Regions from separate parts of the Metapseudomonas cellulosilytica genome, predicted to be linked through region 2. Evidence: predicted binding sites of a transcription regulator. Region 2 holds the regulator's gene; each other region holds the start of a gene.
The links. The regulator sigma-54, encoded in region 2, starts transcription at its own class of promoters, with help from an activator protein. The targets are predictions, from matches to a motif close to ANTGGCATNNANNTTGCTNT.
Positions count from the first base shown of each region.

Region 1 (10,015 bases), on a different contig from region 2:
ATCGCCCGCTGGCGCCCCTCCGTCTTCACGATGATGCCGGTGACTTCACCGCGCTCCACCACCAGATCGACCATTTCGCTCTTCAGATCGAGCGCAAGCTTGCGGTCCTCCATCGACCACAGCAGGCGTGCCACACCGGCACTGCCACAGGTGGCCCGGCGCGACCGGTGCGTGCGCAGTCGCTGCGGCAAGTCCAGGACGTACTGCGCCAGCAGCTTGGCGGCCAACAGGCGCCAGCCCGGTGCCTGCACATTGAAGCTGTGCGCCTCGGTCTGCGTCATCGGTACGCGGCCGAGCATTTTCAGGATCGGGTGATGATCGCGGAGGTACTGGCCCCGCCGGCGCAGCTTCGTGATGTTCACCGGCTCGGGCTCGATGGAACGATGTCCCGGCCGCGACCCCGGCAGCGTCGAGAAGTAATCCGGATAATGCGCGAGCGACCGGTACCGCATGCGCGTACGTGCATGCAGGAAGCGCAGCATCTTCGGCGCATTCTTCAGGTAGGTCTCGATCATCTCCCGAGGGACGGTGCCTTCAGGATCGGTGGCCAGCACGTAGGCCAGGGCGTCTTCGTAACTGTCCTGGATGCCTTCGGCCTCGGCGTAGGGGTTGCCGGGAATCCAGACACCTCCACCGCTCAACGCGCTCGTCTCGCCAGCCTGGTCCGAGGACTCGATGACCAGCACGTCCTTGACGCCCATTTCGTACAGGCAGAGTGCGGCAGCCAGCCCACCATTGCCCGATCCCACTACCACCACATCACGGCTTTCTGTCCAGTTCATAGGTCTACTCGATTCAGCTCGAGGCCTAATATAGGAACCTGGTCTGGACACCCGGAATGAGTGATTTCGCATGACCCAATGCAAAAATGCCCGTGGCCCGCTCCGCTGGGATGACCTGCGGTTCTTCCTCACCGTCGCGCAAACGGGCTCCCTCCTTGCCGCAAGCAGAAGCTTGCACGTCGACCGAACCACGGTTGCTCGCCGCCTGGATGCGCTGGAGCGCTCCATCGGCAAGCGGCTCTTCACCGCTGAGGATGGCGTTACCCGGACGACCGAGGCGGGACGTGCCGTGTTGAAGGCATCGGAGCGCATCAGCGACGAGATCCGCGAACTTGAACGACTCCTGTACGGGAGCGGTGAGGCCATTGAAGGGACCGTCAAGATCGCGATCGCCAAAGGATTGGGCGACGCGTTCATCCCGGACGTCCTGGCCATCCATGCCATACACCCCGGGATCACCATCGAGATCGTCAGCGTCGCGGATCCGATGCGCGTGGTGATGGAGCGCAAGGCTGATCTCGGCATTGGCGATGCGTACGAACGCCCCGAGCGACTCGACACTGTGCTGCTGGGCAATATGGAAGTCGCCATGTATGGCGCCGCAGAACGAAACGGTAGGCCCCCGACCACCTGGATCGGTTGGAGCGAATACGCACCCAAGCCCTTCATTGACTGGGTCAACGAACATGTCGGCGAGGGCACCTCGATCAGTACGCGGGTCAACAGCTGGGAGACGATGCGAAGCGCCGTCCTGACCAGCGATGCGGCCGCGCCGCTCTGGTGCATGCTGGCCGATGGCGATCCGCGCCTCGTACGGCTCAGCGACGCCAGCGCCCATTACATCGCCCTCTGGCTGGCATCCCCGGATGGCCTCAAGAGGCAGGCGGCCCACGACGCGACTTGGCGTTTTCTCCACGAGCGAATATCCCGGCGCGTAGCGGATGCGGATCGGTCCTAGTCCACCGGGACGAAGCCATGGATTTCCCCACCGCCCTACATTGGCACCCTCAGCCCATGTAATGAGGAGACACCCATGAGCAGCAGCGAAGCCGAGATCGCCAATCTGCTGTACCGATACGCGGAGTTACTGGATGGTGGAAACCTGGAAGGTGTCGCCGAGTTGTTCCGGCATGCGCAAATCAAACTGCAGCAGGGCGACGAGCGGGTCGGCGCGGATGAGCTCCTCGGCATCTTTCGTGAGCAGGTAAGGCTCTACCCCTGCGGTACGCCCCGTACCAAGCACCTTGTCAGCAACCCGATCATCGAAGTCGATGAGGCGTCACACCGCGCCACTGCAAGGTCCTACTACACCGTTCTGCAGGCAACCGATAGCCTGCCACTCCAGCCCATCGCCACTGGTCGCTATCACGATGCATTCGAACGCATCGACGGTGCATGGCGCTTCTCGTTCAGGGACTACTCCATGCTCGACATGGTCGGCGACTTGAGCGGTCACCTGAACGGCATGGCCAATTCCTGACAGACCCGGCTCCGGACGCTTCCGCAGGGGCGATGACCTCGAAACCCAATTGGCCAAGTTCGCGGCCGTGATCGATGTGCAACTCGGTACGTTGCGCAATCTGGTTCAAGGCTCGGCCATGGAGGCTTACCGTGAAATGGGTAGGCGACTGTCAGAGCCGAAGGGGGAATGAGCGATGCAGGAATCTGTCCACCCTACAATGTCCCGAGGTTCATTCGAGAGCGCAGCATTCAGCCAAGCATGAGGGGGTTCACATGTCCGACGCACGCTATGTTCCGCCCAAGGTGTGGCAGCACCTCGCGCCGTCCGGGGGCGAATTCGCCAGCATCAACCGGCCGGTTGCGGGCCCGACCCATGACCGCGAGTTGCCGGTGGGCAAGCATCCGTTGCAGCTCTATTCGCTGGGCACGCCCAATGGGGTGAAGGTGACGGTCCTGCTGGAAGAGCTGCTGGCGCTGGGGCATGCCGATGCCGAGTACGACGCCTGGCTCATCCGCATTATGGAGGGCGATCAGTTTTCCAGCGGCTTCGTCGGGATCAACCCCAACTCGAAGATTCCCGCGCTGGTGGATTACAGCCAGGAAACACCGATCCGTGTCTTCGAATCGGGTTCGATCCTGCTGTACCTGGCGGAGAAGTTCGGCCGGTTCCTGCCCACCGATCTGGCGGGGCGTACCGAAACCCTGAACTGGCTGTTCTGGCAGATGGGATCGGCGCCCTATCTGGGGGGCGGTTTCGGGCATTTCTACGCCTACGCGCCGGAGAAGCTGGAGTACCCGATCGATCGGTTCACCATGGAGACCAAGCGCCAACTCGATGTGCTGAATCGCCGTCTCGCCGATCACCATTTCCTGGCGGGTGACGCCTACACCATTGCCGATATGGCGGTTTGGCCGTGGTATGGCCAACTGGTGCGGGGGAACCTGTATTCGGCGGCGGAATTCCTGTCCGCTCATGAATACACCCATGTGCTGCGCTGGGCCGAGGAGATTGCCGAACGACCCGCGGTGAAGCGCGGCCGGCGAGTCAACCGCACCTGGGGAGAGCTGGAGGAGCAGTGCCCGGAGCGGCATCAGGCGTCTGATCTGGACCCGGTCTGAGGCCATTCCCGGCGCCATTGGCGGTTCCCTCCGCCAACGTCTGCGCCAGCAGAACCCCGCCCTGCAAGCGAGCCGGAACCTGGAGCAGGCCGGCGGTGATCAGTTGCTTCTGGAGCACGGCGTTTCCTGACCATGACAGGGCCTCGCCGGGCTTGCCCCGGCGAGGCCCTGATGCGGTCAGAACGAGTTGGCGAGGTCGATGCCGGACTTGCCGGGCGCGAGGATGTTGTTCGGGTCCAGGGCGCGCTTGATGGCGTGTTCCACCTTGCGCTTGACGGTGCCGTAGCTCTGCGCCACGCGCTCCTGGAACGCGGTGTTGACGCGGTACACGGCATAGCCGTGCTTCTCGAACTCATCCAGCAGCTCGTGGAAGCAGGCGTTGGCGCGCCGGGTTTCCTCTGGGTTGCTGCGGTCGTAGAGCACGTCGATCACATGGTGCATGTCGCGCCAGCCGACGATGAACTCGCCGACGTAGTCCAGGCCGTGCTTGTTGAGGATCTTCTTGGCCAGCGCCTGCTGCTTGTCGCACTCGCTGCCACGGGCCTGGCTGACCGGGGCGAACCACATGGAACCACCGCCGCCACGCCAGTTGTACAGGCCGAATTCCTGCAGGTTGGGTACGCCGGACATCAGTTGGGCGCGGTACTTGAAGGGCTGGGTATCACCGGCTTCTTCCTGGGTGACGATCTTGCCTTTGCCGAGCTTGGCCAGGGCGCCGGTGACGATCTTCCAGTTCACGTCCACCTGTTCCTGGGTGCCGTAGAGGGCGGCGTAGACGTTCCAGGCGCCGAGGTTCTTGTCCTTCTGGATCTGCTTCAGGATGGTGTCCGGGGTCGCGCCCGGCTCGGTGGTGTAGTCCGAGCGGCGGGTGTTGCAGGTGGAGGCTTCCCAGAGCACGCCGGCGATCACCACCGAGTTGGGGATGACCTGGGCGATGCGCAGCGGGCGGATGAATTCGACGATTTCGCTGATGTCGGACTCGTTCTCGAACTTGATCTCGAAGGGCTTGAAAACCGGCGGCTTGGGCATCAGCCAGAAGCCCATCTTGGTGCAGATACCGTAGTTGGCCTGGGTGAACATGCCGTCCAGGGTCGGGCCGTAGCCCCACTTGAACACCTGCCAGGCGTTGTCGCCCTTAACCCCGCCCATGCCGGTGCGGTAGACGTCGCCGTTGGCCAGCACCACTTCCATGCCGCACTGCATGAGGAAGTGCTCGCCGTAGGGGGTGTAGCCGACGCCACGGTCCATGGTGTTGCCCAGGGGGCCGGCGATGGCGGACGGCGCGGAGAAGGACAGCATCAGCGGGATGTTGTTCTCCTGCAGGTAGTCGTACAGCTGCTGGTAGGTCACGCCGGGCTCCACCAGGGCGGTGCACAGGTCGGGATCGACGTGGATGATCTTGTTCATCTTCTTCAGGTCGAGGATCACCTGTCCGCGCTGGCCGGGGGCCGCCGAGCCGTAACCGAAGTTGCGCCCGGTGGAGATGGTCCACACCGGAATGCCGTGTTCGTTGCAGATCTTCACCACCCCCTGCACCTGCTCCACGCTGGTGGCGGTGACGGCGGCGGAGGGCGCGTGTTCGGCATTGTCCACGGCCATCATGATCTTGTTGTAGGGGATCAGTTGCTCGTCCTTGACCAGGACGTTGTCCTCGCCCAGCAGCTTGCGGAACTTGGCCAGGGCTTGCTGGAAGTTGGCGTCATTCACGCCACGGGGAAGCAGGGTGTTCTGGGTTTGCTCGGTCATCTGTCAGCTCCTTCAAGCCACGATCGAGAACGAAACGAATTGGCCGGCGAGCGCCGGCTGATGGCTGGCGATGCGCGGGGCTGCCGTGCTGTCGGCGGTGCCCAGGCTGGCCAGGCTGTGGCCGAGGCTGGCCGCCCATTGCGCGGAACCGCCGCTGCGCCTGGCGCCGGCCAGCTTCAGGGGCCGACCGCCCAGCGGGTTCTGTTCGCTCAGGCTGAAACCGCCGCCGCAGGCGTGCAGCTGCTGGCCCAGATGCAGGGCGCAGCCCTGGGCGCTGTCGGCGCTGAGCAGGTGGTGCCGGGAGGCGCCGCCGGTGGCGCTGTGCTGGCCGAGCCACTGCACCCGTGCGCCGCTGCTGCGGGCCAGGTCAAGGATCAGCGCGGCGCTGGCGTCATCCACCAGGCCGATGATGCGTTGCGGCTGGCCGCTGCGCAGGCGCTTCTCCAGGCCCAGGATGAAGTCCAGGCCGAGGCCGGTGCGCTGCACTTCGGCTTTACCGGCCGCCGGGCTGGAGCCGACCCCGGCCAGGAAGGCCTTGCCGGCAGCCTCGCCATCCACCAGCACCAGCGTGGGCAGCGGTTGGGCCTGGCCGCCCAGCATGGCCTTGCTCATCGCCAGGCTGGAGACGCCCATGGCGGCGCCGGCCAGGCCGCCCAGGGCCATGCCCTTGAGCAGGGTACGACGTTCGATGTTCATCGCCGGCACCTCAGGGTTTGGCCGCGGGGGCGGGCGACTTGGCGATGTACTCGCCGACTTGCTGCAGGGCCTTGTCATCGATGAACGAGGCCGGGAAGGCCGGCATGGCGCGGAAGCCATTGCGCACCACGGCGGAGATGTACTGCGGCGGCAGCTGGCGCCCGGTGATCACCGGGCCCACCTGGTGTTCGTGGCAGTGGCCGCAGACCTTCTGGTAGACGTTCTCGCCGCTTTTCCAGGTGCCGTCGCCATCGGCGAAGGCCTGGCCGGCGAGCAGCGCGAAGGGCAGTGCAAGGCCGGCCAGCAATGGCCGTTTCACAGCTTGGCTGTTGAGGAGTGTGGACATTTCGTACTCCGTTTTTTATTGGGTGGGTGCTGGGTGGTGTAGATGCGGCCGTATCAGAACGGATAGGGCCGCGGGCTGTGTTGCAGGGTGATCCAGTGGTCGGTGGTGAACTCCTCGATGGCCCATTCGCCGTTGAAGCGACCGAGGCCGGAGTTCTTCTCGCCACCGAAGGGGGCGTTGGGTTCGTCGTTGACCGGGATGTCGTTCACGTGGGTCATGCCGGCGTGGATGCGCTGGGCGAACTGCACGCCGCGTTCCAGGCTCCCGCTGAACACCGCGCTGGAGAGGCCATATTCGCTGCGGTTGGCCAGCTCCAGGGCGTGTTCGGCGTCGCGGGCGGACTGGATGCCCACCAGCGGGCCGAAGATTTCCTCGCGGGCGATCTCCATATCGGCGGTGACGTTGCCGAACACGTGGGGCGGCATGACGTTGCCCTGGGGCTCGCCGCCCACCAGCAGGGTGGCGCCTTCGGCCTTGGCGGTGGCGACCTTCTCTTTCAGACCGGCCAAATGCCGGGCGTTGATCACCGGGCCGACCACAGTCTCGGGCTTGCTCGGGTCGCCGTAGGGCAGGGTCTTGACCCGCTCGACGAAGCGCTGGGTGAAGGCGTCCACCAGGGGCGCCTCGACGATGATGCGGTTGACCGCCATGCAGATCTGGCCCTGGTGCAGGAACTTGCCCACCACGGCGGCGTGCACCGCCTGCTCCAGGTCGGCGTCGGCCAGGACCACGAAGGGGCTGTTGCCGCCCAGTTCCAGCGCGACGTGCTTGAGGTGCTCGCCGCCGCTGGCGATGCGGCCGATGTTGCGGCCCACCTGGGTGGAGCCGGTGAAGGAGATGAACGCTGGAACCGGATGCTCGACGAAGGCGTCGCCGATTTCCGCGCCCGAGCCCACCACCACGTTGAGCACGCCAGCCGGCAGCCCGGCCTCCTCGAAGATGCGCGCCAGCAGCAGGCCGCCGGTGACCGGGGTGTCGCTGGCCGGCTTGACCACCACGGCGTTGCCCAGGGCCAGGGCCGGGGCCAGGGAGCGAGCGGTGAGGTGCAAGGGGAAGTTCCACGGGCTGATCACGCCGATCACGCCCAGGGGCGCGCGGTACACGCGGCTCTCCTTGCCAGGGATGTTGGAGGCGACGATGCGCCCGTGCACGCGATTCGGCAGGCTGGCCGACTCCAGGGTGATGGCGCGGGCGGCGCCCCATTCGATTTGGGCCTTGATACGGGTGCTGCCGGACTCGCGGATGATCCAGTCGATGATCTCCTCGCGGCGCTCATCGAAGATCTTCACCGCGTCCAGCAGGACCCGGGCGCGCTCGGCTGGCGCCTTGGCCGCCCACTCCCGCTGGCTGTTGCGGGCCATGCGGTAGGCCGCGTCGAGGTCCTCGCGGCTGGCCAGGGTGATGCTCAGCAGCCGCTTGTCGTTGTAGGGGTCGAAGACTTCCAGCTGGCGACCGGTACTGCCGGCGCGCCATTGCCCGGCGAGGGGCTGCAACTCGAGGTTCTGGTAGGCAGGGCGGGTGGTGTCCATGGGTTCTCTCTTGTTTGAGCGGAAGGCTGCCGGTGGCAGTGAACCGCTGAGCGTATGGGTGCGTGGCGACACCTCAGGCGTGACGCGCGGGCGGCTGGCCTGTGGCGGTACGGTCGGGGATCAACAACGAAGCCGTGGTGCGGGCGGTCGAGCGGGATTGGTTGGCGATGGGAAGCAGTTCATGGGGCCGTAACCTGCGTTGTTGTTGTGGAGGTGCACGCGCTAGGCCATTAACAACTACCGTGCCAGTCCTGTTATTTTTTGTTTTTTTCTTTTAAAACAATGAGATATAAATTTTTTGAAAGAATGGCGGAGTGCCGTGAAGGGCTTTGCTGAGGCTTGGCGCGGAATTTTCTGCAGAGAAGTCGCCGCTGGCGCTGAAACTTCCCCGGAGCGCTGCGCCGGAGACTGTGCGGTTATCGGGTAATGGCCTGCGAAGGAGCCGGAAGGCCAATTGACCGGCCATTTCACGAGGGCATACTGAATGGCTCCTTTCCTGCCTTCCGCCCCTGACCATGACTCGCAAAACCTCGAGCAATCCCGGCCGCGCCATGGGGGATGAATTCCTCAAGCAGTTGCTCGGCCGGCAGAAGCGCCTGATCGTTGACCGCGCCAACCAGTTCGGCAGCACCGGGCTGCCGACCGCCGAGCAACTGGCGGAGACCGTCGCCTTCGCCCCCCAGGACGGCAATATCTGGCTCTGCGGCCAGCGCATGATGCTGCTGCAGGGGGCTGCCTTCGGCGCAATCCGCCACGAGTTGGTGGAAGCGCTGGGCCTGGACAAGGCGCGCGGCCTGCTGACCCGCATCGGCTGGCAGGCCGGCGCGCGGGATGCCGCCCAGGTCAGCGCGCAGTGGCCCGAAGGCGACCACGCCAGCCTCTACAGCGCCGGCCCGCGCCTGCACATGCTGGAGGGCATGGTGAACGTGGAGGTGGTGCGCTTCGACATCGACTCCAGCGTCGGCCATTTCTATTCGGAGTTCTTCTGGCACAACTCCCTGGAGGCCGACGAGCACATCGCCGCCTACGGCCTGGGCAGCGAGCCGGCGTGCTGGATGGAGGTCGGCTACGCCAGCGGCTACGCCTCGTCCCTGCTGGGGCGCCTGGTAGTGTTTCGCGAACAGGAGTGCCGCTGCATGGGCCATTCGGCTTGCCGCATCGTCGGCAAGCCGGCGGAGCTGTGGGATGACATCGACCTGGACCTGGCCCACCTGGACGCCAGCGACTTCCTCAGCCGCAGTACCTACGGCTCGGCCGACGAGACCGAAATGGCCGAGTTGGAGGAGCCGGCCGGGGACCAGGCCATGGTGGGGATTTGTGCCGCCTTCGTCGCCGCCAGCCAGCAGCTCTACCGCGTGGCGCCGACCCAGGCGACTGTGCTGCTGACCGGTGAATCGGGGGTGGGCAAGGAGCTCTTCGCCCGCACCCTGCACCAGGCCAGCCGGCGCAGCGGCACGCCGCTGGTGGCGCTGAACTGTGCGGCGCTGCCGGAAACCCTGTTGGAGGCGGAACTGTTCGGTGTGGAGCGCGGCGCCTTCACCGGCGCCGACCGTTCCAGGCCGGGGCGCTTCGAGCGGGCCAAGGGCGGTACCCTGTTCCTTGACGAGATCGCCACCCTGAGCCTCAGTGCCCAGAGCAAGATCCTGCGGGTGCTCCAGGAGGGCGAGATCGAGCGGGTGGGTGGCACCACGGCAATCCCGGTGGATGTGCGGATCATCGCCGCCACCAACCTGGACCTGCGCCGCGAGGTGGAGGCCGGGCGCTTCCGCGAGGATCTGTTGTACCGGCTGAACGTCTTCCCCATCCACCTGCCGCCCCTGCGCGAGCGGCGCGAAGACATTCCGCTGCTGATGAGCTACTTCCTGCGCACGTTCAGTGCGCGCCATGGGCTCAAGCCCCTGGGCTTCAGCACGCGGCTGGTCAACGCCCTGCTGACCTACCGCTTCCCTGGCAATATCCGCGAGCTGCAGAACCTGATCGAGCGTGGCGTGATCGCCGCAGGCAATGGTGAACTGATGGACCTGGTTCACCTGGCCGAGGCGGGCGAGCCGCTGCGTTCCAACGGTATCGGCCTGACCGTCGAAGGCCGCCTGGACGCCCCCGCTCGCGAGGTCCCGGTGGGGAGCGAGGCGCCGTCCGGCGAGCGCGTGGTGGTGGAGCCGGAGCTGGCCGACCTGCAGGCCTTCCTCAGTGGCCGCGAGCGGGTGCTGGGGACTTCCCTGAAGGAGATCGAGCAGCGCCTGGTGCACCTGGCGCTGGAGCGCACCGGCGGCAACCTCACCGCGGCGGCGCAAATGCTGGGCATGAGCCGTGCCCAGATCAGTTACCGGCTCAAG
Region 1 covers NZ_JBHZGN010000003.1:60,364-70,378, forward strand. The annotation lists gene ACFW0H_RS04550 (FAD-dependent oxidoreductase) at 1-782, opposite strand, end outside; gene ACFW0H_RS04555 (LysR family transcriptional regulator) at 853-1,740, shown strand; gene ACFW0H_RS04560 (nuclear transport factor 2 family protein) at 1,816-2,262, shown strand; gene yghU (glutathione-dependent disulfide-bond oxidoreductase) at 2,517-3,362, shown strand; gene ACFW0H_RS04570 (FAD-binding oxidoreductase) at 3,540-5,108, opposite strand; gene ACFW0H_RS04575 (hypothetical protein) at 5,121-5,804, opposite strand; gene ACFW0H_RS04580 (c-type cytochrome) at 5,815-6,150, opposite strand; gene pchA (4-hydroxybenzaldehyde dehydrogenase) at 6,204-7,679, opposite strand; gene ACFW0H_RS04590 (sigma 54-interacting transcriptional regulator) at 8,195-10,015, shown strand, end outside.
Region 1: ACFW0H_RS04590 (sigma 54-interacting transcriptional regulator) is a predicted target of sigma-54. The motif match lies at 8,163-8,182, and genes of this name have one in related genera.

Region 2 (10,015 bases):
CCACGGCCACCATGGCGCCGCCCCAGATGCCCACCACGCTGAAGATCATCGCCAGCAGCGGCATCGAGATGAAACCTGCCCAGAGGCGAGGCGCAATGATGTACTTGAGCGGGTCGACGCCGATCATCTCCAGGCTGGAAAGCTGCTCGGTGGCTTTCATATTGCCGATCTCGGCGGTCAGCGCGGAGCCCGCGCGGCCGGCGAAGAGCAGGCCGGTCACCACCGGGCCCAGCTCACGCAGCAGGGTCAGGGCGACCATCTGCCCCACCGCCTGCTCGGAGCCGTAGTCGACCAGGATGTTGTAGCCCTGCAGGGCCAGCACCATGCCGATGAAGACGCCGGAGACGACGATGATCGCCAGCGACAGCACACCGACCGCGTAGAGCTGCTTGACCAGCAGGTGAAAGCCTTGGCCAACACCGGTACGACCGAACAGCGCGTGTATCAGGAACAGCGTGGAGCGCCCCAGCGCCTCCACCACGTCGAGACCGGAACGCCCGAGCAGGCGAATGCGCTCGAGCAAGGACTTCTTGCGCATCAGCGCCCCCCCAGCAGGTCTTTGCGGTAATCAGGCGCCGGGAAATGGAAGGGTACCGGGCCATCCGGAATGCCTTTCATGAACTGGCGGATACGCGGGTTATCGGAATTCATCAGCTCTTCGGGCGTACCCTGCCCCAGGACCTGGGCATCGCCCACCACATAGAGGTAGTCGGCGATGCTGGCGGTTTCCGCGAGATCGTGGGAGACCACGATGCTGGTGATGCCAAGGGCATCGTTGAGCAGGCGGATCAGCCGCACCAGTACGCCCATGGCGATGGGATCCTGCCCGACGAACGGTTCGTCGTACATCAGGATCTGCGGGTCCAGGGCGATGGCGCGCGCCAGTGCCACGCGGCGCTTCATGCCGCCGGAAAGCTCATCCGGCATCAGGTCGATGGCGCCGCGCAGGCCGACGGCCTGAAGTTTCATCAGGACGATGTCACGAATCATTTCCTCGGGGAGCTTGGTATGCACCCGTAGCGGAAAGGCAACGTTCTCGAACACATCCAGGTCGGTGAACAGGGCACCGCTCTGGAACAGCACCCCGAATTCCTTGCGCATGTCGAACAGATCGGCCCGCGACAGCTTCGGCAGGTTCTGGCCATTGACCCAGACTTCGCCGCTGGCGGGCTTGAGCTGGGCGGCGATCAAGCGCAGCAATGTGGTCTTGCCGCAGCCGGAAGGCCCCATGATGCCGGTGACCTTGCCGCGCGGGATGCGGATATCGACATCTTGGAAAATGCTTCGCGTACCGCGCTTGAAGGTAACCCCCTTCAATTCCACGGCATAGGCGTTTTCGGCGCTCATCTAGACTCCTTGCGATACAGCCTCCCTGAAAGACGACGCGCCCCGACGCAAGGACACCCCGCCCAGGACGGGCCGAACAAGGGGCGAACTATATCACCGCGCCGTGGCGCCTCCCAAGGCCGCGCAGCACCATGTTCAGGATTGCGACAGCCTCCACGGCATTGGCGCGTGAGCTGAATCACCTTTATCGCTATAATCCCTGCCTTTTCCTTCGGCAACTGCACGCCTTCCATGAGCCAATCCAGCGATCTGACCAAGTCCGCCAAACGTACTATCCAACTCGAACGCGAGGCGATCGACGCCCTTCTGCAGCGCATCGACGGCGATTTCGTTCGCGCCTGCGAGCTCATCCTGGCCTGCAAGGGGCGCGTGGTGGTGGTGGGCATGGGCAAATCGGGGCACATCGGCAAGAAGATCGCCGCCACCCTGGCCAGCACCGGCACGCCGTCCTTCTTCGTGCACCCGGCCGAAGCCAGCCATGGCGACATGGGCATGATCACCCCCGATGACGTGGTCCTGGCCCTGTCCAACTCCGGCTCCACCGCCGAAATCGTCACCCTGCTGCCGCTGATCAAACGCCTCGGCATCACCCTGATCAGCCTTACCGGCAACCCTGATTCTGCCCTGGCCAAGGCCGCCGCGGCCAACCTGGACGCCCGTGTGGACCAGGAAGCCTGCCCGCTGAACCTTGCCCCGACCTCCTCCACCACGGCCGCCCTGGTACTGGGCGACGCCCTGGCCATCGCCCTGCTGGAAGCCCGCGGCTTCACCGCGGAGGATTTCGCCTTCTCCCACCCGGGCGGCGCCCTTGGCCGTCGCCTGCTGCTGAAGGTGGAGAACATCATGCACAGCGGCGACAGCCTGCCCGGCGTCGCCCGCGGTACGCCGCTGCGCGAAGCGCTGCTGGAAATGACCCGCAAGGGCCTGGGCATGACCGCGGTACTGGAAAGCGACGGCCGCCTCGCCGGCATCTTCACCGACGGCGACCTGCGCCGCACCCTGGACAAGGGTGTCGACGTGCGCCTGGCCAGCATCGACGAGGTCATGACCGTCCACGGCAAGACCGTGCGCCCGGACATGCTTGCGGCCGAAGCCCTGAAGATCATGGACGACCACAAGATCAACGTGCTGGTGGTGGTCGATGCAGACGACCGCCCCATCGGCGCCTTGCACATCCATGACATGACCCGCGCCGGAGTGATCTGATGAGCAATGAACTCCTTGCCCGTGCCAAGGCCATCCGCCTGGCGGTGTTCGACGTAGACGGCGTGCTGACCGATGGCCGCCTGTACTTCCTCCCCGGTGGCGGCGAATTCAAGACCTTCAATACCCTCGACGGCCACGGCATCAAGATGCTGATGAACGCCGGCGTGAGCACCGCCATCATCAGCGGCCGCCAATCAGAAGTGGTCGAGCGCCGGGCGCAGAACCTCGGTATCCAGCACCTGTTCCAGGGTCGCGAGGACAAACTCGTGGTGCTCGATGGCCTGCTCGCCGAACTCGGCCTGACCCATGACCAGGTCGCCTACCTGGGCGACGACCTGCCCGACCTGCCGGTGATCCGCCGCGTCGGCCTCGGCATGGCGGTAGCCAACGCCGACGCCTTCGTGCGCCAGCACGCCCATGGCGTCACCCAGGCCCGCGGCGGCGAAGGCGCGGCCCGCGAGTTCTGCGAGCTGATCCTGCGCGCCCAGGGCAGCCTGGAAGCGGCCCAAGCCGCCTACCTCTGAGGCCCGCCATGTCGAAGAACTTGCGCCTGGCGCTGACCTTCACGCCCATCGCTGCACTGCTTATCGCGCTCGGCTACTGGAACATCAGCCCGGAAAGTTTCATGGACCGATCGCCAGCCCAGGGTAATGACAACGCCATCGACTTCTACGTCGAGAACGGCAAGAGCACCCAGTTCCAGGCTGACGGCAAGCTGCACTACGAAATGACCGCGACGCGCCTCGAACATATCAAGGCCAGCGATGTCACAATGCTGACCAATCCCGACCTGCTGCTGCATCGCGGCACGGCCTATCCCTGGCACGTGCAGAGCGAGCGCGGCGAAGTCGGCCCCGAAGGCAAGCAGGTTGAACTGATCGACAAGGTCAGGGTGGCCCGCACCGACGCCAAGGGTCGACCCACCATCCTGACCACCAGCCGCCTGACCGTGTTCCCCGACCAGGAATATGCGCAGACCCAGCAAGCCGTTAGAATCGAGGCGGCCAATGGGGTGACTACGGCGAATGGAATGAAAGCGTACTTGAATGACAGCAGGATGCTCCTGCAGTCCAACGTAAGAGGCCAGCATGAGGTTCGTTAATACCCTCCCCCTGTTGCTCAGCCTGGGCGTCGCACTCGGAAGTGCCGCTGCCTGGGCACTGCCTTCTGACCGCGATCAGCCGATTCGCGTGCAGGCCGACAGCGCCGAGCTCGATGACAAGCAAGGTGTCGCGGTCTACCGCGGCAATGTGGTGATCACCCAGGGCACCCTGAAGATCACCGGTGACACCGTCACCATCACCCAGGACGCCAACGGCGACGTCGAGGTCTTCACCTCGGTGGGCAAGCCCGCCTACTACGAGCAGAAGCCGGCCGTGGACAAGGAAATCGTCAAGGCCTATGGCCTGACCATCCAGTACTTCGCCGCCAACGAGCGCATCATCCTGCTCGACCAGGCCAAGGTGGTCCAGGAGGGCAATACCTTCGAAGGCGAGAAGATCGTCTATGACACCCAGCGCCAGATCGTCAACGCGGGCCGCGCCACCGGCGCCAATGTCAGCACCCCGCGACCGCGGATCGACATGGTGATCCAGCCGAAGAAGAAAGAGCAGAAAGCACAGTAATGGCGACTCTCAAAGCCCAGCACCTGGCCAAGAGCTACAAGAGCCGCCAGGTGGTCCGCGACGTCAGCCTGTCCATCGACAGCGGTCAGATCGTCGGCCTCCTCGGCCCCAACGGCGCGGGCAAGACCACCTGCTTCTACATGATCGTCGGCCTGGTGAAGGCTGACCAGGGCCGCGTCCTGATCGACCAGCAGGATGTTACCCACCAGCCCATGCACGGCCGCGCCCGCGCCGGCATCGGCTATCTGCCGCAGGAAGCCTCGATCTTCCGCAAGCTCAGCGTGGCGGACAACATCATGGCGATTCTCGAGACCCGCAAGGACCTCGACCGCGCCGGACGCCGCAAGGAGCTGGAAAGCCTGCTGCAGGAATTCCACATCAGCCACATCCGCGACAGCCTCGGCATGAGCCTGTCGGGCGGCGAGCGCCGCCGCGTGGAAATCGCCCGCGCGCTGGCCACTGCCCCCAAGTTCATCCTGCTGGACGAACCCTTCGCCGGCGTGGACCCGATCTCCGTGGGCGACATCAAGCAGATCATCCACCACCTCAAGGCGAAGGGCATCGGCGTGCTGATCACCGACCACAACGTCCGCGAAACCCTGGATATCTGCGAGACCGCCTACATTGTCAGTGAAGGCCAACTGATCGCCGAAGGTGATGCGCAAGCCATCCTGGCCAACCAGCTGGTGAAGGACGTCTACCTGGGCCACGAGTTCCGCCTGTAACCGCAGGCGAATTGGCCTGCTGGACGACTTGCGATAACTAGGAAAATCCTTCAAGGTCAGGCATATAATTTGCTTCTGGTGGCGCTCAACGCGCCCTGTAGTGGATGGCGCGCGAGCGCCGGCGAATAAGGTGCTAAGCCCTCTGCCATGAAACCATCGCTAGTCCTCAAGATGGGCCAGCAGCTGACGATGACCCCGCAGCTGCAACAGGCCATCCGCCTACTCCAACTCTCCACCCTGGACCTCCAGCAGGAGATCCAGGAGGCGCTGGAATCCAATCCCATGCTGGAACGGCAGGAGGATGGAGACGACTTCGACACCTCCGACCCCATGGCCGAAGGCGACCAGATGCCCAACTCCGGCAGCCAGGAAGCGAGCTTCCAGGAGTCCAGTGTCGCGACCAATGCCGAAGCCCTCGAAGATGGCGAATGGCATGAACGCATCCCCAGCGAGCTGCCCGTCGACACGGCCTGGGAAGACGTCTACCAGACCAGCGCCAGCAGCCTGCCGAGCAACGATGACGACGAGTGGGACTTCACCTCGCGCACTTCGGTGGGCGAAAGCCTGCAGAGTCACCTGCTCTGGCAGCTCAACCTGGCGCCCATGTCCGATACCGACCGGCTGATCGCGGTCACCCTGGTCGACTGCATCAACAACGACGGCTACCTCGAGGAGTCCCTCGCCGAGATCACCGAATCCTTCGACCCTGAGCTCGGCATCGAGCTGGATGAAGTCGAGGTGGTGCTGCATCGCATTCAGCAATTCGAGCCCGCCGGCGTCGGCGCCCGCGACCTGCGCGAATGCCTCGTCCTGCAACTTCGCCAGCTGCCGCCGAACACCCCCTGGCTGAGCGAGGCCCAGCGCCTGGCTGGCGACTACCTCGACCTGCTCGGCAGCCGCGACTACAGCCAGCTGATGCGGCGCATGAAGGTGAAGGAAGACGAACTGCGCCAGATCATCGAACTGATTCAGGCGCTCAACCCGCGCCCCGGCTCGCAGATCGAAGCCAGCGAGCCCGAGTACGTGGTGCCGGACGTCATAGTGCGCAAGCACAATGAACGCTGGCTGGTGGAGCTGAACCAGGAGGCTGTGCCGCGCCTGCGGGTCAATCCGCACTATGCCGGGTTCGTCCGCCGCGCCGACTCCAGCGCCGACAATACCTTCATGCGCAACCAGCTCCAGGAAGCGCGCTGGTTCATCAAGAGCCTGCAAAGCCGCAATGAAACCCTGATGAAAGTCGCCACCCAGATCGTCGAGCACCAGCGCGGCTTCCTGGAATACGGCGACGAGGCGATGAAGCCCCTGGTGCTGCACGACATCGCCGAAGCCGTGGGCATGCACGAGTCCACCATCTCGCGTGTGACCACGCAGAAATACATGCACACCCCCCGCGGCATCTACGAGCTGAAGTACTTCTTCTCCAGCCACGTCAGCACCTCGGAAGGCGGCGAATGCTCGTCTACCGCGATCCGCGCCATCATCAAGAAACTGGTCGCAGCGGAAAATCCGAAAAAGCCGTTGAGTGACAGCAAGATCGCTGGTTTACTGGAGGCACAGGGCATTCAAGTGGCCCGTCGCACAGTAGCCAAGTACCGCGAGTCCCTTGGGATAGCGCCTTCCAGCGAACGGAAGCGACTGATGTGACGCGGAAATTGACCCACGCCAAAGTGTTCCGGTGGCAGGCCCGTTAGCCTGTCTCTTCTACACGGGCAATAAGGAGAAAGCGGTATGCAAGTCAACATCAGTGGACATCAACTGGATGTGACCGACGCCCTGCGCAACTACGTTGTCGAGAAGTTCGACCGTCTGGAGCGCCACTTCGACCGAATCACCAACGTGCAGGTGATAATGAACGTCGAAAAACTCAAACAGAAAATCGAAGCCACTTTGCACATCGCCGGCGGCGAAGTCGTTGCCAACGCGGAACATGAAGACATGTACGCGGCCATCGACCTGCTCACCGACAAGCTCGATCGCCAGTTGATCAAGCACAAGGAAAAGCAGCTTAACCGCCAGCAGGGTGCTACCGCCCGCTGACCCCTCCCCTATGATTCGACTCGAGCAAATCCTGACCCCCGGCCGTTCCCTGGTGAACGTGCCGGGAGGCAGCAAGAAACGTGTTCTGGAACAGATCGCCAAGCTGGTCGCCCGCGACCTTCCCGACCTTGATAACCAGGATATCTTCGAGAGCCTGGTTTCCCGGGAAAAGCTCGGGTCCACCGGTTTCGGCAACGGCATCGCCATTCCCCACTGTCGTCTAACCGGTTGCACGGCGCCTATCAGCGCCGTGCTCCGCCTCGACGCCCCTATCGATTTCGACGCCATCGATGGCGCGCCCGTGGACCTGCTGCTCGTTCTGCTGGTCCCGGAAGCCGCCACCGACGAGCACCTTGAACTGCTCCGCCAGATCGCCAGCATGCTCGACCGCAGCGACGTGCGTGAGCGCCTGCGGCAGGCTCCGGACAGTACCAGCCTGTACCAGGTAGTCGTGGACGTTCAGAGCGGACACTAGGGCCTCGCCATGCGCCTGATTATCGTCAGCGGCCGTTCCGGGTCGGGCAAGAGTACCGCCCTCAACGTTCTTGAGGACCACGGCTTCTACTGTATCGACAACCTGCCCGCCGGCCTGCTGCCAGAACTGGCCGAGCGCGCCCTCCTGCACACGGAGCTGATGGAGCCCAAGGTCGCCGTGTCGATCGACGCGCGCAACCTGCCGAGCCAGCTGCAACGCTTTCCTGAACTGCTGGCAGAAGCTCGCAGCCGCCATATCAAGTGCGACGTGCTCTACCTCGACGCCGATCACGACACCCTGCTCAAGCGCTTCTCAGAGACGCGTCGACGCCACCCGCTGACCAACGACAACCGCTCCCTCGCCGAAGCCATCAAGGACGAAGAAGCGTTGCTGGCGCCGATCGCCGATCTCGCCGACCTGAAGATCGACACCACGCATCTCAACCTGTATCAGCTGCGCGACAGTATCAAGCTGCGCCTGCTGAACCAGCCGGAGCCCGGCACGGCCTTCCTGGTCGAGTCTTTCGGTTTCAAGCGCGGGATGCCGGTGGATGCCGACCTGGTGTTCGACGTGCGCTGCCTGCCCAACCCTTACTGGAAGCCGGAACTGCGCGACCATTCGGGCCTGGAGCAAGCGGTCGCCGATTACCTGGCCGCGCAACCCGACGTCGAGGAGATGTACCAGGATATCCTCAGCTACCTGAACAAGTGGCTGCCGCGCTTTGCCGCAAGCAATCGGGCGTACGTTACCATCGCTATCGGCTGCACCGGCGGCCATCACCGCTCGGTCTATATCGCCGAGCGCCTGGGAGCCGCACTGAAACCCAGTTTGAAGAACGTCCAGGTTCGCCACCGCGACCTCAGCTAGAAGGATTGGAACCGCGATGCCAGCCTGCGAGATCACCATCATCAACAAGCTTGGCCTGCATGCCCGTGCAGCTGCGAAGTTCGTCGGCGTGGCCGGGCGCTATCCGTGCCAGATCCGCGTTGGCCGCTCCCCGGAAAGTCTGGTGGACGGCAAGAGCATCATGGCGGTGATGATGCTGGCTGCGGGCAAAGGCACGCCCATCCACCTGCACACCGAGGGCGAGCAGGATGACGACGCCCTCAATGCGCTGATCGAACTGATCAACAACAAGTTCGACGAAGGCGAATGACCTCTCGCCCGCTGCCAGCAAAATGAAAAACGCGCCCATCAGGGCGCGTTTTCGCAGGTGGCCAAATGTCACTCAACTTCCGGCGACCGTCATCCGCTCGATCAGCACCGAACCGGTTCGGATGTTGCCACGCAGTTCCAGATCGCTGCCGATGGCGACAATCTGCCGGAACATGTCCTTGAGGTTGCCAGCGATGGTCACTTCCTGCACCGGGAACTGAATCTCGCCGTTCTCCACCCAGTAACCCGCGGCGCCACGGGAGTAGTCACCCGTGACCATGTTCAGCCCCTGCCCCATCAGCTCGGTCACCAGCAGGCCGCGCCCCATGCGCCGCAGCAGTGCCGCCTGGTCTTCCAGGCCGTGGGTGACGAAGAGGTTGTGCACGCCGCCGGCGTTGGCCGTACTGGGCAAACCCAGCTTGCGGCCGGAGTAGGTGCCGAGGACGTAGGACACCAGCTCCCCCTTCTCCACGAAAGGTTTTGCGTAAGTGGCCAGGCCGTCGTTGTCGAAGGCCGCGCTGGCCATGGCGCGGGGAATGTGCGGACGCTCGTCGATGGTGACCCATTCGGGGAACAACCGCTGGCCCAGGGCGCCTTCCAGGAAGGAGGACTTGCGGTAGAGGTTGCCACCGGAAATGGCCCCGAGGAAACTGCCGAACAGGCCCGTGGCCAGCTCGGCGGCGAACAGCACCGGCACCTCGCAGGTCGGTACGGGACGGGCGCCAAGGCGCGCCGCGGTGCGCTCGGCGGCACGCCGGCCGATACTCGCCGGGTCCGCCAACTGATCGCCGATACGGCTGACGTCATACCAGTAATCGCGCTGCATCTGGCCTTCGGCCTCGGCGATCATCACGCAGCTCAGGCTGTGTCTTGTGCTGGCGTAACCGCCGACGAAACCATGGCTGTTGCCGTAGACGCGGCAGCCCTGGTGAGTGTTGAGCGTGGTGCCATCGGCCTTGCTCACGCGCTTGTCGACCCCGAAGGCCGCCGCCTCGCAAATCAGCGCTTGCTCCACCGCCTGGTCGGGGCTGATGGACCAGGGATGATAGAGATCGAGTTCCGGCAGGTCGCGGGCCATCAGCGCCGCGTCGGCCAGACCGGCGCACTCGTCCTCGGAGGCATGCTTGGCTATGGCGAGCGCCGCGGCGACGGTTTCGCGGATAGCATCTTCGCCACTCGCCGAGGTGCTGGCCGAGCCCTTGCGCTGGCCGACGTACAGGGTGATGCCGAAACCCTGGTCACGGTTGAATTCGACCGTTTCCACCTCGCCCTGGCGCACGGTGGTGGACAGTCCCTGCTCCACTGAAACAGCCACCTCGCAGGCGCTCGCGCCCTGGCGCCGGGCCTCGGCGAGGATGCGCTCGACCCGCGCCTGCAGTTCCGGCAATGCTTCCGGGCCGACCACTTCTACTTCACTCATAGCCACTCCAGTTCAAAAATTCCTC
Region 2 covers NZ_JBHZGN010000010.1:48,701-58,715, forward strand. The annotation lists gene mlaE (lipid asymmetry maintenance ABC transporter permease subunit MlaE) at 1-538, opposite strand, end outside; gene ACFW0H_RS14370 (ATP-binding cassette domain-containing protein) at 538-1,347, opposite strand; gene ACFW0H_RS14375 (KpsF/GutQ family sugar-phosphate isomerase) at 1,579-2,553, shown strand; gene ACFW0H_RS14380 (KdsC family phosphatase) at 2,553-3,077, shown strand; gene lptC (LPS export ABC transporter periplasmic protein LptC) at 3,086-3,655, shown strand; gene lptA (lipopolysaccharide transport periplasmic protein LptA) at 3,642-4,178, shown strand; gene lptB (LPS export ABC transporter ATP-binding protein) at 4,178-4,903, shown strand; gene ACFW0H_RS14400 (RNA polymerase factor sigma-54) at 5,051-6,547, shown strand; gene hpf (ribosome hibernation-promoting factor, HPF/YfiA family) at 6,632-6,940, shown strand; gene ptsN (PTS IIA-like nitrogen regulatory protein PtsN) at 6,951-7,415, shown strand; gene rapZ (RNase adapter RapZ) at 7,425-8,282, shown strand; gene ACFW0H_RS14420 (HPr family phosphocarrier protein) at 8,299-8,571, shown strand; gene pmbA (metalloprotease PmbA) at 8,644-9,990, opposite strand.

Region 3 (10,015 bases), on a different contig from region 2:
GCCGTGGCGACGATGCGCGCGCGGGGTTTCAGCCCCAGCTCCTTGCCCTTGGCGGCGGAGCCGATGAGCATGGCGGCGGCACCGTCGACAATGCCGGAGCTGTTGCCCGGCGTGTGCACGTGCTCGATGCGTTCCAGCTGGCTGTACTTGCGCAGGGCGGTGGCGTCGAAGCCCATCTGCCCCATCATCTCGAAGCTGGCTTTCAAGGCGCCCAGGCCTTCCAGGGTGGAGTCGCCGCGGATGAACTCGTCATGGTCGAGCAGGACGATGCCGTTCTGGTCGGTGACCGGCACCAGGGACTTGGCGAAGGCGTCGCTGGCACGGGCGCGGGCGGCCTTCTGCTGGGAACGCAGGGCGAAGGCATCGACATCCTGGCGGCTGAAGCCTTCCAGGGTGGCGATCAGGTCGGCACCGATACCCTGGGGCACGAAGCTGGTGTGCAGGTTGGTTTCCGGGTCCATGGCCCAAGCGCCACCATCAGAGCCCATGGGTACGCGGGACATGGACTCCACGCCACCGGCCACCACCAGGTCTTCGAAGCCGGAACGCACCTTCATCGCCGCCAGGTTCACCGCCTCCAGGCCCGATGCGCAGAAGCGGTTGATCTGCTGGCCGGCAACGCTTTCGTCCCAGTCGGCCACCAGCGCGGCGGTCTTGGCGATATCGGCGCCCTGGTCGCCCACCGGCGTCACGCAGCCCAGGACGATGTCATCCACCTGGCTGGTGTCCAGGTCATTGCGCTCGGCCAGAGCGCGCAGCAGCCCGGCGATCAGGTTGACCGGCTTGACGCTGTGCAGAGCGCCGTCCTTCTTGCCCTTGCCGCGGGGCGTGCGCACCGCGTCGAAAATGAATGCTTCGGTCATGGCGTCCTCTTGAGGCAGCTGGTGGCAACGACTGTGCCTGTTGTTCTTGTAGGTCGACCGCCGGTGCCCTGGCGGGCTATGGCTACCTTATCGCTATAGGCCATTGGCTCAATGACGGAAATGCTCAGGCCCATTGACCGCTGCGCTCAGACGAACGGTCGGCTGATGGCCAGTTGCTGGCGAACATGAAAGGGATGTGTCTGGCCTCGGGGCTGGTGCATAGCGATCAGCCACTCTCAATAGCCGGGCATTACTAAAGCCAGCGCGCTAGTTACCAACCGATATAAACGCAGTGTGATGCCGGCCCTAGAGTTTGAAGTGCAAGTGGCCGCTGCCGGGTTTTGCCGGGGCGGCTTTTCTATCCAAAGCCACGGGGGAAGGTGAGGTTCCGGGCCGGCCGTAGGGAGCCCAGACCGACGCGCCTCCAACAACAACAAAGGCAGTTGGCCATGTTAAAGCAGCCGAAAATGCGGCAAGCGAGCCTGATCGTCTTTGCCACCACCGTCATTCTTATCCTTCCCAACCTGACCCGCCTGGTCAGCTGAAAGTCGCTCAACCACTGGTCGTCCTGTGCTGCGTACCGCGCCGATGCGGTCAACGCAGCGCGGGTAGCCACCACGCCAGCAGCAGCGGAATCCACACGAAGGACAGCAGCGTCGAGCACAGCACCAGGCTGGCCACCGCTTCCGGCGAACGTCCCGCGCGCACCGCGAACAGATAGTTGAACACCGCTACCGGCATCGCCGATTGCATCACTAGTACGCCCTGGGCGAGCGGCGACAAGTCCAGCATCCAGCCCACCAGCCAGCCCACGGCGGCGCCACAGAAGATCCGCAGTGCGCCTAGCAGCATGCCGTTGCCCAGGTGGTGCACGCGAATGCTGGCCAGGGATACGCCGAGGGTCAGCAGCATCAGCGGAATGGTCATGCCACCCAGCAGGCCGAGGGTGTTGGCCACCCAGCGCGGCAGCTCGATGTCCCAGATCACCAGGGGCAAGGCCAGGGCCAGGCTGATGATGATGGGGTTGGCCAACAGCCGCTTCGGCGACCGTTCACTGCCGGACAGCAGCAGGCCAAGGCTGAAATGCCCCACCGAGAGCACCAGGAAGAAGGCCACCGCCAGCGCCAGCCCCTGCTCGCCGAAGGCATACAAGGCGATGGGCAGGCCCATGTTGCCGGAGTTGGGGAACAGATAGGCCGGTACCAGGATGCGCCAGTCCTGCTTGAACGCCCGGCTGAGCAGGCTGCCGACCAGCCCCATGGCCAGCATCACCAGCAGGCAGGCGATGGCCAGTTGGCCGAAGGCGTGGCGATCGATCTCGGTGCGGCTCAGGGTCGACAGCACCAGGCTCGGGGTGCCGATGTTCAGCACCAGGCGCGCGATGAATTCGGTGGGATAAGGCTGCCCGGAACGGGCCCAGCCATATCCAATGCCGGCGACAATCAGCACCGGCGCCATGACCGCGAACAACTCGGCCAGCATGGGCTCTCCTTAAGCGCTTCCGGTGCCCGAGTGCGGGACTGAAGAAAGCTCTGGTTATGACGGAAAGCCGCGATCCTAACGGCCTGCGCCCCCTTGGAGCAATTGTGCTAGGTTGCCTGAACAGCCGTCATGGGAGCCGCCATCATGCGTACCCTGCTCGCCACAGTCGCCCTTGCACTTGCCCTTGCCCTGAGCCTGCCGGCCACCGCCGGCGATACCGACCAGGCTGCCGCTGTCCAAGCCATGCGCCAGCCGAATGCCGTGCTGATCGATGTGCGCACCCCCGAGGAAGTCGCCGGAGGCGCCATTCCCGGTGCGCGCAATATCGGCTACGAGGAAATCGGCGACCAGATTGCCGAGGTCGCCCCGGACAAGAACACCCCCATAGTGCTCTACTGCCGCAGCGGTCGCCGTTCCGGCATCGCCCAGGACAGCCTGCAGGAGCTGGGCTATACCCGGGTGATCAATGGCGGCGGCTACCTGGACCTGAAAACCGCCCTGGACAAGGATTGATCGATGCGCAAAGCGCTGCTGGCCCTGCTCTTCAGTTTCACCCCGCTCCACGCCGCCGAGCTGACCCTGGAACTGCCCGGCGGCACCCGCACCTGGGACACCGCGGCCCTGCTCGCCCATCCCCAGGCGCAGGAGGTGAGCATTGCCGATGACGTTTCCTACAAAAAAACCATGCGCTATCGCGCCGTGCCCCTGGCAGCGCTGCTGGATGGCGTGACTCCGGCGCAGCACCTGCAGGCGGTGGCCCTGGACGGCTTCGCCGCCGAACTGACTGCCGGGCCTCTGCTCGCCGCGGATGGCGCCCGCGCCTGGCTGGCCATCGAAGACCCGGCACAACCCTGGCCGCCGATCGCCGAGGGCAAGCCCAGCGCTGGGCCCTTCTACCTGGTGTGGACCGATCCCAAGGCCGCCGACATCGGCCCGGAACAATGGCCCTTCCAGGTGGCTCGCATCCGCTACCTGCCATCCGTAGCCGAGCGCTTCCCGGCCCTGCGCCCGGCAAGCAATGCCGCGCCGGAGGTGCAGGCCGGCTTCGCCCAGTTCCAGAAGAACTGCCTGGCCTGCCACCGCCTCAATGGCGCCGGTGACGCCCAGTTCGGCCCGGACCTGAACATTCCCCACAACCCCACCGAGTACCTGGCCGGCGACTTCCTGCCCCGCTACATCCGCGACCCGCAAAGCCTGCGCCGCTGGCCCCAGGGCAAGATGCCGGGATTCTCGAAGGACGCGATCAGTGATGAACAACTGGGGCAGTTGATCGGCTATCTGAAACATATGGCGGGGAGGAAGGTGCAACCCTGAAGGTTTCCTGGGCGGCTGGTCCGTCGCAGGTCTCCCCCTGGGACGCCCTGCCGCGCCCACCTGCCCTCTCCCCAACCATCTCCCTGAAGGGAGAGGGGGCAGCTAGTGCCAATGGTGGATTCCGTAGCCCTCGCACAAACCCTGTAGGGGCGAATTCATTCGCCAAGGAGACCGCAGGTCTCCCCCTGGGGACGCCCTGCCGCGGCCACCTGCCCTCACCCCAACCCTCTCCCTGAAGGGAGAGGGGGCAGTTAGTGCCACTGGTGGATTCCGTAGCCCTCGCACGAACCCTGTGGGGGCGCATTCATTCGCCAAGGAGACCGCAGGTCTCCCCCTGGGACGCCCTGCCACGGCCACCTGCCCTCACCCAACCCTCTCCCTGAAGGGAGAGGGGGCAGTTAGTGCCAATGGTGGATTCCGTAGCCCTCACACGAACCCTGTAGGGGCGAATTCATTCGCCAAGGAGACCGCAGGTCTCCCCCTGGGAACGCCCTGCCGCGGCCACCTGCCCTCACCCCAACCCTCTCCCTGAAGGGAGAGGGGGCAGTTAGTGCCACTGGTGGATTCCGTAGCCCTCACACGAACCCTGTAGGGGCGAATTCATTCGCCAGGGGGACCGCAGGTCTCCCCTTCCCCCGACTCAGACGTTGTACTCCACCGGCGGAGGCGGCAGTTCGCCGATCAGATCCTGCAGTCCGGCCGCCCATTGCTTGCGGATGTCGGCGAAATACTTGTCGTCCTCCGTCACCCGGTAGCCCGCCGGAATGATCAGGCTGTCGCGGTGGTAGACCAGCAGGTCCAGCGGCATGCCCACGGAGAGGTTGCTTCGAATGGTGGAGTCGAAGGACACCAGGGCGCAGCGCAGGGCCTCCTCCAGGTTGGTGTCGAACTCCAGGTTGCGGTCGAGGATGGGCTTGCCGTATTTGCTCTCTCCCAGTTGCAGGAAGGGCGTGTCCTCGGTGGCCTGGATGAAGTTGCCCTGGGGATAGATGCTGTAGAGGTCCTGCGGATTGCCGGCGATCTGCCCGCCCACCAGGAAGGAACAGGTGAGGTCGGTATTGCCGGCCAGCGGCGCGCCGTCGCGGGCGATGACTTCACGGATGGTCTCGGCCACCAGGGCGGTGGCGTCGTAGAGGGTGGGCACGTTGTGGAGATTGGGCGCCGAACCGTCGAGGCGTTGCTTGAGCAGGTTCACCACCGACTGCGAGGTGGCCAGGTTGCCGGCGCTCTGCAGCACGATCAGCCGCTCGCCGCTGACGCCGAAGGTATAGAGCTTGCGAAAGGTGGCGATATGGTCGATGCCCGCGTTGGTCCGCGAGTCTGAAACGAACACCAGGCCATCGGCCAGGTGCATGGCAACGCAGTAGGTCATGCCGTTTCTCCTTGTGGGGATCCCCCGCTGCGTTTCTCCGATCGCCGTGCCCATTCCCGGGCAAGGCAGTAAAAGGCGATCGGCGCTGCGGGGAACCTGGTGCTTACTGCTCCTGGACCAGCAAGAGCGGCGGCGCGTCGACCTTCGCGTGCATCTGCTCGCCACCACCCCCCCGGCGCATGCCGCGCACCGGGCAGGCGTCCAGGTAGTCCAGGCCCACCGCCAGCTTCAGATGGCGCGCAGGAAGAGACAGATTGTTGGTCACGTCGAAGCTGTACCAGGCGTCTCCCAGCCAGGCTTCGGCCCAGGCGTGGCTGGCCAGGTGCTGGTCATTGCCCTGGTACAGGTAGCCGGACACGAAGCGCGCGGGAATCCCCAGGCTGCGGGCGCAGGCGAGGAAGGCGTGGGCGTGGTCCTGGCAGACCCCGGCGCGGCCGGCGAAGGCTTCGGCGGCGGTGCTGTCGATGCGGGTCACTCCCTTCTTGAAGGGCATCTGCTCATGCAGCGCCTCCATCAGATCGATCAGGCCGCTGCGGTCCCGGCGATTGCCGCACTGCAGCGCCGCGAACTCGCGCAGGGCGTCATCGGCCGTGGTCAGGCGGGTGAAGCGCAGGAAGGGCAAGGCCGAATGCGTGTCGTGTTCGGCCTCGCGCTGCTCGTCAATCTCAACCTGGCCACGGGCACTGATGACGATGGCCTCGTGGGGCTCGTCCAGGGTCAGCACGTGGAAGATGTTGCCAAAGGGATCGATCTGCGCCCGCACCGGATGCGGCAGGGTGAGCTCCCAACTGAGTACGTGCTGGCGTTCATTTTCCTGGGGCGTCAGACGCAGGTACTGGATGCTGGCGCGGACCTGGTCGTCGTAGCGGTACGTGGTGTCGTGGCGAATGGACAGTTTCATACAGCCTCCAGATACGAACTGTGGATGGCTCGAGCAAGTTGGCGAACCAGCAGGATGAAATCGGTGAGCCAGGTATGCAGGCCATCGGCGAGGATCTCGTCGATGGCGGAGTAGCGCAGCCGCGCATCCAGTTCGGCGGCCAAGCGCTGGGCCGGGCGGCCGTTGTCGCCCGGCAGCCCGGAGAGGATGAGGTTGAGCTCCTCCATGCAGGCGCGCAGCGAGCGCGGCACGTCGGCACGCAGCAGCAGCAGCTCGGAGACCTGGCGGGCATCGGGGGAGCCCCGGTAAACCTCGGTGTAGGCCTCGAAGGAGGACAGCGCACGGAGCAAGGCGCTCCATTGGTAGTAGCCACGGGCGGAGCTGTCGCTCACTTCCTCGGACTCTTCACCGAACATTTCGTAGCGCGAGTCCAGCAGGCGCAGGGTGTTGTCCGCCCGTTCGATGAAGGTACCCAGGCGTATGAAGCAATAGGCCTCGCCACGCATGATGGTGCCGTAGGTGGCGCCACGGAACAGGTGCGAGCGCTCCTTCACCCACTCGCAGAAACGGCTGATGCCGTAGCGGCCGAGCCCCTCGTTGGAAATGTTCAGCATTTCCAGCCAGGTGGCATTGATGTTTTCCCAGATGTCGGCGGTGATCCGCCCGCGCACGGCATGGGCGTTGATCCGTGCCGCGCGCAGGCAGCTGAAGATGCTGGCCTGGTTATCGGCGTCGAGGGCGTAGAAGTGCAGCATGCGCCCCGCGTTCAGCTCACCATGGCGTTCCTGGTACAGGTCCAGGGTACCGGTGCTGAGCAGGGACATGGCCAGCTCATCCAGGCTGTCGCCGCGACCGTCCTGGGGCATCAGCGACAGGGAGTAGCTGACCTCCAGCATGCGCGCCAGGTTTTCGGCACGCTCCAGGTAACGGGACATCCAGTAGAGTTCGGAGGCTGTTCTGGAAAGCATGGTCAGTCCTCCACTATCCAGGTGTCCTTGGTGCCGCCGCCCTGGGACGAGTTCACCACCAGCGAGCCCTCGCGCAATGCCACGCGGGTCAGGCCACCGGGCACCAGGCGGGTTTCCCGGCCGGAAAGGACGAAGGGCCGCAGGTCGATATGGCGCGGCGCGATACCCTGTTCGACGAAGGTCGGGCAGGTGGACAGGCACAAGGTGGGTTGGGCGATGTAGGCCTCGGGGCGGGCCTTGAGGCGCTCGCGGAACGTCTCGATCTCCTTGGCGCTGGCCGCCGGGCCCACCAGCATGCCGTAGCCGCCGGAGCCCTGGGTTTCCTTGACCACCAGTTCCGGCAGGTGGGCCAGCACGTGGGACAGCTCTTCGGGTTTGCGGCATTGCCAGGTGGGCACGTTCTTCAGGATGGGCTCCTCGTCCAGGTAGAAGCGGATCATTTCGCCAACGTAGGGGTAGATGGACTTGTCGTCCGCCACCCCGGTACCGATGGCATTGGCCAGCACCACATTGCCGGAACGGTAGGCGGCCAGCAGGCCGGGCACGCCCAGCATGGATTCGGGGTTGAAGGCCAGCGGGTCGAGGAAGGCGTCGTCCAGCCGTCGGTAGATCACGTCCACCGGCTGCGGGCCGGACGTGGTGCGCATGAACACACGGTCGTCACGCACGAACAGATCGGCCCCTTCCACCAGTTCCACCCCCATCTCGCGGGCGAGGAAGGCGTGCTCGAAGTAGGCGCTGTTGAAGCGTCCCGGCGTCAGCACCACCACGCTGGGGTTATCCAGCGCACTGGAGCTCTTCAGGGTGTCCAGCAGCAGGTTCGGGTAGTGGTCGATCGGCGCGACGCGCTGGGCGGCGAACAGTTCGGGGAACAGCCGCATCATCATCTTGCGGTCTTCCAGCATGTAGCTGACGCCGCTGGGGGTGCGCAGGTTGTCCTCCAGCACGTAGTAGGTGCCGTCGCCGTCGCGCACCAGGTCCACACCGGCGATATGGGCGTAGATGTCACGGTGCAGGTCCAGGCCCTGCATGGCGATCTGGTAGCCCTCGTTGGCCAGCACCTGCTCGGCGGGAATGATCCCGGCCTTGATGATCCGCTGGTCGTGGTAGAGGTCGGCGAGAAACTGGTTCAGCGCCTTGACGCGCTGGATGCAGCCCTTCTCCACCACTCGCCATTCGCTCATGGGAATCGCGCGGGGGATGGTATCGAAGGGGATCAGGCGCTCGGTGCCCTGCTCGTCTCCATAGAGGGTGAAGGTGATACCGGCGCGATGGAACAGCAGGTCGGCCTCGCGGCGCCGCTGGGCCAGCAGTTCCTGGGGCGTGTCCGCCAGCCAGCGCGCGAATTCCCGGTAATGCGGACGGCATTCGCCACTCGCGTCATACATCTCGTCATAAAAGGTGCGGGACATGCCTAACTCCTTGTCGCCACGGGCATCTACGCATTCGCAAGCCCCGTGCCATCGCAACAACTGTTTTTGTTTTCAACAACTTGCAGCACACACGCAGTCGTCGCGCCCCAGGCTGGTGCAGCCCGCGATGCGGAACTGCCGGCGCCGCCCTATTTGGCGGCGGTACTGGATTGGACGAATTGCGACGGCGAGGTGATCCCCCACGCTCCACCCGGGGGCACCACCATCCCTGGAAGAGACAGTCTAGCCCGGCCGCGTGCGGCCACTAGGTCCTGATTGTTCTATGCATATGTTGCGATTTGGAATTTGCCCTATAACCCGCCGACCTAAAGCCATAGGGGCCGTCATGGGCAGGATAGCCGGGCCGTATTTCAAAGAGCCCGGGAGGCTTCCATACTTGCCCCAATCCCGTGCCTCCACTCTTGCCCCGGAGGAAGCCCGCCATGCTCACCATCGGAGACAAGCTGCCCGCGTTCGACCTTCGGGCGGTGGACCACGACTCGGAATACGCTCCCAACCCGCAAAGCGCCTTCAAGCGGATCAACCAGGACAGCTACCCCGGCAAGTGGAAGGTGCTGTTCTACTGGCCCAAGGATTTCACCTTCGTGTGCCCGACCGAGATCAAGGGCTACGGCGACCTGCTGGAGCAATTCAACGACCGCGACACCCAGCTCATCGGCGCCTCCACCGATAGCGAATTCGCCCATCTCGCCTGGCGCCGCGACCACCAGGACCTCAAGGGGTCGGGCTTCCCCTGGCTGGCCGATATCAAGCACGAACTGGCTGGCGCACTGGGCATCATCGACCGCCGCGAGGGCGTGGCCCTGCGCGCGACCTTCATCATCGATCCGGACAATCAGATCCGCCATGTCTCGGTGAACGACCTCTCCGTGGGGCGCAATCCCCAGGAAACGCTACGCCTGCTCGACGCCCTGCAGACCGATGAGCTCTGCCCCTGCAACTGGCACAAGGGTGAGGCCACCATTCATTTCTGAACTCACCGCAAGGCCCTGCCACCCGTGTCGGGTTATGCCCCCCAATAGCGGCTCGGGTGTCATCCGCCCATAAAAAAACCGCGGCCGGAGCCGCGGTTTTTTTCAGCCAGTCAGCCTCAGTGGGCCAGCAGCGAACCACCGACCTTGCCCGCCAGCTTCTCGGGCTTGATCAGGAAGCGCGCCAGCGCCGGCAGCAGCCACAGGGCGCCGAACATGTTCCAGAGGAGCATGAAGGTCAGCATCAGGCCCATGTCGGCCTGGAACTTGATGGCCGAGAAGATCCAGGTGGCGACACCGATGGCCAGGCAGAGGCCGGTGAAGAGCACCGCCTTACCGGTGGACTTCAGGGTCTGGTAGTAGGCCTCCTGCAGCGGCAGGCCGGCACGCAGGAAGCTTTCCAAACGGCTGTAGATGTAGATGCCGTAGTCGACACCGATACCCACACCGAGCGCGATCACCGGCAGGGTCGCCACCTTCACGCCAATGCCCAGCCAGGCCATCAGCGCGTTGCCCAGCACCGAAGTGAGGATCAGCGGCAGCACGATGCACAGGGTGGCGGCAATGGAGCGGAAGGTGATCAGGCACATCGCGGCAACGCAGATGTACACCAGGATCAGGATGGTCAGCTCGGCCTGGGCGATCACTTCGTTAGTGGCCGCTTCGATACCGGCGTTGCCCGCAGCCAGCAGGAACTGCAGGCCGTCCTTGTCATGCTCCTTGGCGAACGCT
Region 3 covers NZ_JBHZGN010000009.1:57,196-67,210, forward strand. The annotation lists gene ACFW0H_RS13325 (acetyl-CoA C-acetyltransferase) at 1-863, opposite strand, end outside; gene ACFW0H_RS13330 (AEC family transporter) at 1,458-2,345, opposite strand; gene ACFW0H_RS13335 (rhodanese-like domain-containing protein) at 2,490-2,858, shown strand; gene ACFW0H_RS13340 (cytochrome c) at 2,862-3,659, shown strand; gene ACFW0H_RS13345 (peptidase) at 4,300-5,031, opposite strand; gene ACFW0H_RS13350 (transglutaminase family protein) at 5,135-5,932, opposite strand; gene ACFW0H_RS13355 (alpha-E domain-containing protein) at 5,929-6,879, opposite strand; gene ACFW0H_RS13360 (circularly permuted type 2 ATP-grasp protein) at 6,882-8,291, opposite strand; gene ACFW0H_RS13365 (peroxiredoxin) at 8,735-9,286, shown strand; gene ACFW0H_RS13370 (efflux RND transporter permease subunit) at 9,403-10,015, opposite strand, start outside.
Region 3: ACFW0H_RS13360 (circularly permuted type 2 ATP-grasp protein) is a predicted target of sigma-54. The motif match lies at 8,325-8,344, and genes of this name have one in related genera.